Regions from separate parts of the Streptomyces sp. NPDC001339 genome, predicted to be linked through region 1. Evidence: riboswitches for the same ligand, from Rfam matches in the RefSeq annotation. Region 1 holds a riboswitch; the other holds the start of a gene.

The links. A riboswitch is a leader RNA that binds a small molecule or an ion and turns the genes downstream of it on or off. The one in region 1 is predicted to bind cobalamin.
Region 2: linked by a shared signal. The riboswitch ahead of metE (5-methyltetrahydropteroyltriglutamate--homocysteine S-methyltransferase) and the one ahead of ACFY12_RS31570 (ABC transporter substrate-binding protein) in region 1 are both predicted to bind cobalamin.

What each region holds. Positions count from the first base shown of each region.
Region 1 is NZ_JBIAWT010000014.1:105,091-109,622, forward strand. Features, by position in the region: gene ACFY12_RS31560 (ABC transporter ATP-binding protein) at 1-372, opposite strand, end outside; gene ACFY12_RS31565 (FecCD family ABC transporter permease) at 369-1,538, opposite strand; gene ACFY12_RS31570 (ABC transporter substrate-binding protein) at 1,535-2,614, opposite strand; cobalamin riboswitch at 2,646-2,828, opposite strand; gene ACFY12_RS31575 ((2Fe-2S)-binding protein) at 2,920-3,624, shown strand; gene ACFY12_RS31580 (helix-turn-helix domain-containing protein) at 3,720-4,307, shown strand; gene ACFY12_RS31585 (arylamine N-acetyltransferase) at 4,445-4,532, shown strand, end outside.
Region 2 is NZ_JBIAWT010000015.1:69,816-74,347, reverse strand. Features, by position in the region: gene cobF (precorrin-6A synthase (deacetylating)) at 1-307, opposite strand, end outside; gene thiI (tRNA uracil 4-sulfurtransferase ThiI) at 727-2,043, shown strand; partial or broken gene ACFY12_RS32065 (3-hydroxyacyl-CoA dehydrogenase family protein) at 2,045-2,242, shown strand; cobalamin riboswitch at 2,361-2,589, shown strand; gene metE (5-methyltetrahydropteroyltriglutamate--homocysteine S-methyltransferase) at 2,754-4,532, shown strand, end outside.

The sequences.
Region 1 (4,532 bases):
CCGGGCGTCCTCGGCGGTGTCGCCGTCGAGCAGCCGCTTGTGCGGGGTACGGCCCAGGGCGACGACTTGCCGCACGGTCAGATCGAGGTCTGCACCCGGGTCCTGTACGACGGCGGCCAGGGTGCGGGCCAGCCGCCGCACCGGCAGGGACCAGGCGTCGGTGCCGTCCACGCGTACGCACCCGGCATCGGGGCGCAGCACGCGGTAGACGGCACGCAGAAGACTGGACTTGCCGCTGCCGTTGGGGCCGACCAGGCCGACCACCTCGCCGGGTCGGGCGGTCAGTGACACCTCTCGCACCAGGTGGCGCGCGCCGGCGGTGAGCGTGACGCCTTCCACGGCGAGTTCGGTGGCGGTCGTGGTCGAGGTCATGCCACTCCTCGGTCGGTGTTCCGCCGGGCGTCCCGGCGCATCAGCCACAGGAAGAACGGCCCGCCGCACAGGGCCGTCAGTACGCCGACGGGGATCTCCATGGGGGCGGCGACGGTACGCGCCGCGATATCGGCCCAGATCAGGAACACCGCTCCGGCCAGCGCGGCCGCGGGCAGCACACGGCGGTGGTCGCCGCCCACGAAGAGGCGCACGATGTGCGGCAGCATCAGGCCGACGAAGCCGATCGGTCCCGCCGCCGCCACCAGCACCCCGGTGACGAGGGAGAGCAGGACGAACATACGGGCCCGGAACCGTGCCACGTCCAGCCCCATCGTCGTGGCGGCCTCCTCGCCCGCGAGCAGCAGGTTCAGCGACCTGGCCTGGACCAGCAGGACGACGATGCCGAGCAGCAGCGCCGCGCCCGGCAGCCACAGCGTGCCCCACTGCACACCGCCGAGACCGCCGAGGGTCCAGGAGAGGACCTCGCGCGCCTGGTTGCCCCGGTCGGCGGTCAGCAACAGCAGGTCCATCACCGCGGTGAGGACGGACGCGACCGCCACCCCCGACAGCACCAGCCGCACGGAGGTGATGCGCCCGCCCGCGCGGGCCGTGGCGTACACGAGCAGCAGGGTCACCAGAGCGCCGGCGAACGCGGCGGCCGACAGCGACACGGCGCCGAACAGGCTCACGCCGAAGACGATCACCACGACGGCGCCCAGGGACGCGCCCGAGGAGACGCCGAGCAGGTAGGGCTCCGCGAGCGGGTTGCGCACCAGCGCCTGCATCGCCGTGCCCACCACCGCGAGTCCGGCGCCCGTCACCGCCCCGAGCAGCACGCGCGGGGCCCGAACGTCCAGCACGATCGTCTCGCGCGCCCGGGACCGGACCGGCTCCGTCCAGTCGCCCCAGTCGGCGCCCAGCGCGTGCGTCACGATGCCCCACACCTCACCGGGTGGCACATGCACCGAGCCGATGGCCAGACCCGCCGTGACGGACGCCAGCAGCAGGACGGCGAGCAGGGCGAGGGCGGCGAGGAAGGACCACCGGCGTGGCCGGCGCTCAGGGCCGGTGCTCCGGACGGTGGCGGCGTGGGAGGGGGCAGGGGAGGCAGCGGCCCTGGCGGGGGCGGCGGCCTTGACGGAGGCCTTGGCGGAGGCGGCCGTCACCGGAGCCTCTCCGGGTGCAGCTCCTTGGCCAGCTTCTCCACCGCGTACGGCGGGCGGACGCCGAGCACGGTGTCGGTCAGCGGCAGCACGACGAACCGCTTGTTCTTCACGGCGGGAACATCGGCAAGGGCGGGCTGCGAGAGCAGGAACTCCTTCTTCTGCTCGACGCTTCCGGTTCCGGCGTAATCGTAGATCGCGATCACCTCCGGCTTACGGGCGACGACCTGCTCCCAGGACACGTCACCGAAGACGCCGTCGAGGTCCGCGAACACGTTCCGTCCGCCGGCCAGCCGGATGATCTCGGTGCCGAGGCCCTTGCCGCCCGCGGTGTACGCCGACTTGTCACCGCTGTCGTAGACGAACACGGGCACGGCGGGTGCGCCCTTGACCGCCTCGGTGGTCCGGCCGACCCGCGCCCGGAGGTCGCCGACCAGCTTCTCGGCCCGCTCCGGTACACCGAAGATCCTGCCGATGGTCCGGATCTCGTCGTAGTCGTCCGCCACGGACACCTGCTTCTTCTTCCCGCAGGACTCACGGTTGAGGTAGGTGTCGATACCGGCGTCGGCGAACGCCTTCCGGGAACGCCCCGTCTTCTCGGCGAACGCGCTGCCGTAGCCCCCGTAGACGAAGTCCGGCTCGGCATTCAGGACCGTCTCGAACGATGGTTCCTTCTTCGCGAGCTCCGGTACGGCCTCGAAGTCCTTCTTCAGTTCGGGCAGGACGGCCGAGTCGGGGTAGGCGGTACCCACCATCCGGTCCTTGAGCCCGAGTGCCAGCATCAGCTCGGCAGGGTGCTGATGGATGGTGACCACCCGTGAGGGCGGTTTGCGGTACGTCGTGCGCGTACCGCAGTTGTCGATCGTGACCGGGAAGCCTTTCGCCGGTGAGGCTGGTGAGGCCGAGCGGGCCGAGGAATTCCCGTCACCGACGGCGCCCTTCGTCGTACCGCAGCCGGCCAACAGCATCGCCGACAGGACGGCGGTCAGGGCCGCGGCCCGCCGGAAGCGCCGGTGGGGAGCGGAGAGAGAAGGGAGAGAGGGAGAAGAGGGAAGGGGACGGGGCGTGCCGTCGTACACGTGTAGAGCCTCCTGGGGAGTCCGCGCTCCTCGGAACGAGCCCGCGACAGGCCAGTGTCCTGACTCCCGGATCGACGTTCCCCCGGCCTTCCCGCGCCGCGCGCAGTGGCCTGTCGGAGGGGTGCACTCCCCGGTCACAGTGGCGGGACCGTGCCGGAATCGCACCGGCTTCCTGTCTCCCGTCGCGGTGTTGACCAGGCGATAGTACGTTTCGTCGAGCGAGGAGTGAGAAGAGGGGTGAAAAGGTGCGTGGTGCCTGCGTCGCCCCCGGACGGACCGCACTGTGCGAGGAGAGCGAACTCACCATGTCCACTGCCCTGTGCCCTGCCCTTCCCGAGGCACCGGCGGAAGTCGTCGCGGCGGCCCTTGCGGACGTGGCGGCTCTCGGCGGCTTCTTCACCCTTCCCCTGGGCGGACCGGAGGCGGGCTGGCACTCGGTCGACGACGCCTACGCCCTGGGCTTCGCCGACCGGGCCGAGGCCATCGCCGAGCGGTACCGCACCCGCGAACTGCGCATCGGTGCCTCCATCGCACAGCTCGGGCACGCGGCGCGCCTGTGGTCCCCCCTCCTGGCCTGCACGCTCATCCACGGTGTCGTGCCCGATCTGTCCGTACTGCACCGGGCGGACGACGGCCCGGCGCTACGGCTGCCCGTCCCCGCCGGCTGGTACGCCGACCGGAGGCCACACCTCGCCGCGGTGCTGTACGAGCAGGTGGTGCCCCGCCACCTGGCGGCGCTGGCCGCGGGACTGCGGGTCAAGGTCGCTCCCCGGCTCCTGGACGGAAACGCCGCGTCCGCGCTCGTGGAGGCGGCCCGTACACTCCTGGCCGCCCGCCCGGATCTGCGCGGCCCGCTCACCGAACTCACCACCAGCCTGCTCGCCACCGGCCGGCTGGCCGGCACCGGACACCTCACCGGCCCCGACCTGACGTTCCGTCGCCGCAGTTGCTGCCTCTTCTACCGCTCACCAGTGGGCACCAAGTGCGGGGACTGCGCCCTGGCCGGCTGAACCGGGCCCGGGGGTCGGTGTCTCAGGCTGCGACCACGACCCACCTACGACAACCTTTGTTGCCGATATCGGGACGGGCACGGTGGAATGGGGGCATGGAGCACTCCCCCGCCATCACCCAGGCCCTCGCCGACGTCGGCCCCCGCCTCAAGCGACTGCGCACCGAGCGCGGGGTGACTCTGTCGGCGCTGTCCGAGGCCACCGGCATCTCCAAGAGCACCCTGTCCCGCCTGGAGTCCGGGCAGCGCCGGCCCAGTCTGGAGCTCCTGCTCCCCATCGCCCAGGCCCATCAGGTGCCCCTGGACGAACTGGTCGGTGCCCCCGAAGTCGGCGATCCGCGTATCCGTCTCACCCCCAAGAAGGTGAACGGCAACACTGTGCTCGCGCTGACCCAGCACCCGGGCCCGCTGCAGCCGTACAAGACGGTCATTCCGGCAACGCGCCACACGCCCGATCCCTGCACCCACGAGGGCTACGAGTGGCTCTACGTCCTGGCCGGACGTCTGCGCCTGGTACTGGCCGACCACGATCTGATCCTGGGCCCGGGCGAGGTCGCCGAGTTCGACACCCGCCTGCCGCACTGGTTCGGCAGCACCGGCGACGGCCCCGTGGAGATCCTCAGCCTCTTCGGCCGCCAGGGCGAGCGCATGCACGTACGCGCCAAACCCCGCTCCGGCAAGTAGCCCGTCCCCGTCCCGGAAACGGCAACGAAAATTGCCATGGCTTGGTGCCGGCCGCAGCCTTGAGCACATTCCTGGGCAGATCCCTTCGTCGGCTGCCTCACACGCAGGACAATGCGATGCAATGCAAGGACAACGCCATGAACGACATCCCCCATACCCCCTTGACCCCTCACACCCTCCATGCCGACCCCGCCTACGGATGGAGTGGCGACGAGCTCGACCTGG
Region 2 (4,532 bases), on a different contig from region 1:
GCATCAGCTGCTCGAAGATGTCCGCGCGACGAGTACGCCAGTCGTGGACGGCAGAGGTGTAGTCGGAGCGGTCCATCGGACGACGCTCCGGACTCGGGTCGTCGACCTCCACGACACGGTACGGGGCCTGCGCGTGCTCCTCGATCATGCGGTGGCGCAGGTCCGTCAGTGCGGACTTGTCCGACCCCTTGCCCACGATGAAGAAGACGTCCGCGCGACGCATGGCCTTCACCGCGGCGAGTGTCAGGTGGTCCGGGTCGCCGGCTCCGATGCCGACGACGAGTATGGTGCGCTGCTCCGTGCTCATGCGAGGCAGTGTCGCAGGTCAGGCTCCCTCGGCAGCACCCGGACCGAGACCTGTCTCGCTCGGCCAAGGGCCCGAAGGACGCGCTCGGCGACGGTGGTGAGGGTGATGCCGCGCTCGGCGACCTTCCCGGCTGCCCACGCGTGCCGTCGGCGGATGTCCTGCACCGCTCAGTGGACTGTTCGCGTCAGTGGACTGTTCGCGATCGGTACGGGTATTGCCCCTGCCGTCGCTGAGCCAAGTGCCCCGGCCGGCACTGGCGGGGAGCACCGTGAGCGGGGAGCGCCGCGAGCCGGCGGCGCGGCCATCAGCCGCCCCACACCCCGTTCACCGACCATGCGCCACCTTGTCTACCCTGGGTACCCCGCACCGCGCTCGCGTTCCGGGGCCGGTCCTCACGACGACTCGCGAAGGAGAGTTTCGTGCCCGGCGAACCGAGCATCCCTTCCCCCAGCACACCACGCCCCGGCAGCGGGCCCTGCGTGCTGCTCAAACACGGTGAGATCTTCCTCAAAGGCCGCAACCGGCACCTGTTCACCGAGCGGCTGCACGACAACCTCCGCCACGCCCTGCGGGGCGTCGGCGGCTCCACGTGGATCAAGCACGGCCAGAACGTCACCGTGCTCGGCGGAGAGGTCCCACAGGAGGTCTTGGTGGAGCGTGCCCGCCGGGTGATCGGGTTCAACTCGGTCGAGCCCGCTCTGCGCGTCCCGGGTACCGTGCCGGACATTTCCGCGGCCGTCGTGGACGCGGTCGCCGGTGCCCGTGCCGAGCGGCCCGGAATCAGCTTCGCCGTGCGGGTCAAGCGCCGGGACAAGGGCTTCGAGATGACCTCGTCGCAGTTCGAGCGTTTCCTGGGGTCACGCGTCCTCGCCGCCCTGGGGCCGCTGCCGGTGAACCTCTCCCGACCCGACGTTCGGGTCTCCGTCGAGATCGACCACAAGGAGAGCTACGTTTCCTGGACCCGGCACCCGGGTCCGGGCGGGCTGCCGGTCGGCTCCAGCGGCCGTGCCCTGGTGCTGCTCTCCGGAGGGTACGACTCGCCGGTGGCGGCCTACCGGGCGATGCGCCGGGGGCTGCACTGCGACTTCGTCCACTTCACCGGCGCTCCGTACACGAACGCCGCTTCCGTTTACAAGGCGTACGCCCTCGCCCGGGAACTCAACCGCTATCAGCCCGGCGGACGGCTCCACGTCATCGCCCTCGGCCAGGCACAGAAGCAGCTGGCCGTCGCGGGTGCCGGCCGGCTCCAAGTCGTCGCACAGCGGCGGCTGATGGTGCGCGCCGCCTCGGCGCTGGCCGGCCGAACCCGGGCGGAGGCGCTGGTGACGGGGGACAGTCTGGGACAGGTGGCCAGTCAGACCCTGGCCAACCTGGCAGCCGTGGACGAGGCCGCCGGCCTGCCGGTGCTGCGGCCGTTGATCGGTTGGGAGAAGCAGGAGATCATCGACGAGGCCAGGTCCATCGGCACCGCAGAGGTCTCCGTGCTGCCGGACGAGGACTGCTGCAAGCTCCTCGCACCGCCCCGTGTCACCCTCCGGGCCGGACTGACCGGCCTGCGTTCGGTGGAGAGGCGCCTCGACGTGGACGACGTGGTGGAAAGCCTGTTGCGTGACGTCCAGGTCATGTACCCGGGGGAGGTCGACAGGGCGGCCGGATCCGGTCCGGGTGATCCAGGTGACGACCATGCTCCCTCTGACGGTTCGCTGTTCCGGGCTGCGGGAGCGTGCGCCCCGTAAGGCCGGCGTGGACGCGGGCATGGAGCTGGGCTGCGCCCACCCCGTGGCCCCGCTCGGACTCGCCGGCCTGATCGGCCTGGACACCGTCGCCTCCATCGCCCGGTCCCTCTACGACGAGTTCAAGGAACCCCTCTACGCACCGCCACCGCTGCTCCGGCGCATGGTGGACGCGGGACTGCTCGGCCGTACGGGCGACTGAGGCCGTTCCGCACCCCGCCGCAACTCCACCACGTCCCGGCATCTCCACCACGTCCCGCCGGTGTCTCATCTCACAGTCCGGAATGTGAACAGAGGTGTCCGTCGCCACGGCCGCCCTCTACGCTGGCCGGGCAACAGGTTCGCCCCGTCCGCCAGACGGGCCGCGTCGTAAGAGGGAACCCGGTGGGAATCCGGGACTGCCCCGCAGCGGTGAGTGGGAACGACCGCCGTCATACGCACTGGATCCGGGCCGCGGATCCGGGAAGCGACGGCCAGTAGGTGCCCGCCGGAAGACTCCGGCAGGCGTGCCCGCGAGTCCGAAGACCTGCCCGTTGCCCGTCTGCGCCCATGCGTGGACGGCCATCCCGGTGACCTCGAGGGCGGGTCGGCGTACATACCAGGCGGACACGTGCGTCGCGAGCGCACCGTGGTTCCGTCCGGTTCGTCACCCCTTCGCGCTTCTCGTTCCGTCCCCGGGGCTTTCACCAGGCACATCCGCGAAGGAGAGTTCCGTGACAGCGAAGTCCGCAGCCGCGGCAGCACGGGCCACCGTGTACGGCTACCCCCGCCAGGGACAGAACCGGGAACTGAAGAAGGCCATCGAGGGCTACTGGAAGGGCAAGGTCACCGCCGACGCCCTCAAGGAGACCGCCCGCACCCTGCGCCGTTCCCACTGGCAGCAACTGGCCGACGCCGGCATCCACGAGGTGCCGACCGGTGACTTCTCCTACTACGACCACGTGCTGGACACCAGCGTGATGGTCGGTGCTGTCCCGGACCGCCACCGCGCCGCCGTCGCGGCCGACACGCTCGACGGCTACTTCGCGATGGCGCGCGGCACACAGGACGTCGCGCCGCTGGAGATGACGAAGTGGTTCGACACCAACTACCACTACCTCGTACCGGAGTTGGGACCGGACACCGTCTTCACCGCCGACTCCGGCAAGCAGGTCGCCGAGTTCAAGGAAGCTCTCGCGCTCGGTCTGCCCCCCCGGCCGGTTCTCGTCGGACCGGTCACCTACCTCCTGCTGTCCAAGCCCGCTCCCGGCGTGGCCGCGGACTTCGAGCCGCTGACGCTGCTGGACCGACTGCTGCCGGTCTACGCCGAGGTGCTCGCCGACCTGCGTGCCGCCGGCGCCGAGTGGGTGCAGCTCGACGAGCCCGCCCTCGTGCAGGACCGCACCCCGGCCGAACTGAACGCCGCCGCGCGCGCCTACCGCGAGCTGGGTGCCCTGACCGACCGTCCGAAGCTGCTGGTCGCCTCGTACTTCGACCGCCTCGGCGACGCCCTGCCCGTCCTGGCCAAGGCCCCGGTGGACGGTCTGGCGCTCGACTTCACCGACGCGGCCGTGGCGAACCTCGACGCCCTGGCGGCCGTCGGCGGACTGCCGGGCAAGCGCCTGGTGGCGGGAGTGGTCAATGGCCGCAACATCTGGATCAACGATCTGGAGAAGTCGCTGGCCGCCCTCGGCACCCTGCTCGGCCTCGCCGACCGCGTGGACGTGGCCGCGTCCTGCTCGCTGCTGCACGTGCCGCTGGACGCCACCGTCGAGCGCGACATCGACCCTCAGATCGTCCGCTGGCTGGCCTTCGCCAAGCAGAAGACCGCGGAGCTGGTGACCCTGGCGCGAGGCCTGTCGGAGGGCACCGACACCATCGCCGCCGAACTCGCCGCGAACCGCGCCGACCTGGCCTCCCGGGCGAACTCGGCGATCACCCACGACCCGGCGGTACGCGCCCGTGCCGCGGCCGTCACCGACGCCGACGGCCGCCGCTCCGCGCCGTACGCCGAGCGCGCAACGGCCCAGCGTGCCCACCTCGGGCTGCCGCTGCTGCCGACCACCACCATCGGTTCCTTCCCGCAGACCGCCGAACTGCGCACCGCCCGCGCCGACCTGCGCGCGGGACGGATCGACACCGCGGGATACGACGACCGCATCGCGGCCGAGATCCGCGATGTCCTCGGCTTCCAGGAGAAGGCCGGCATCGATGTCCTGGTGCACGGCGAGCCGGAGCGCAACGACATGGTCCAGTACTTCGCGGAACAGCTCACCGGCTACCTCGCCACACAGCATGGCTGGGTGCAGTCCTACGGCACCCGCTACGTCCGGCCGCCGGTCCTGGCGGGTGACATCTCCCGGCCCGAGCCGATGACGGTCCGCTGGACCTCCTACGCGCAGTCGCTGACCGACCGCCCCGTCAAGGGCATGCTCACCGGCCCGGTGACCATGCTCGCCTGGTCCTTCGTCCGCGACGACCAGCCGCTCGGTGACACCGCCCGCCAGGTCGCC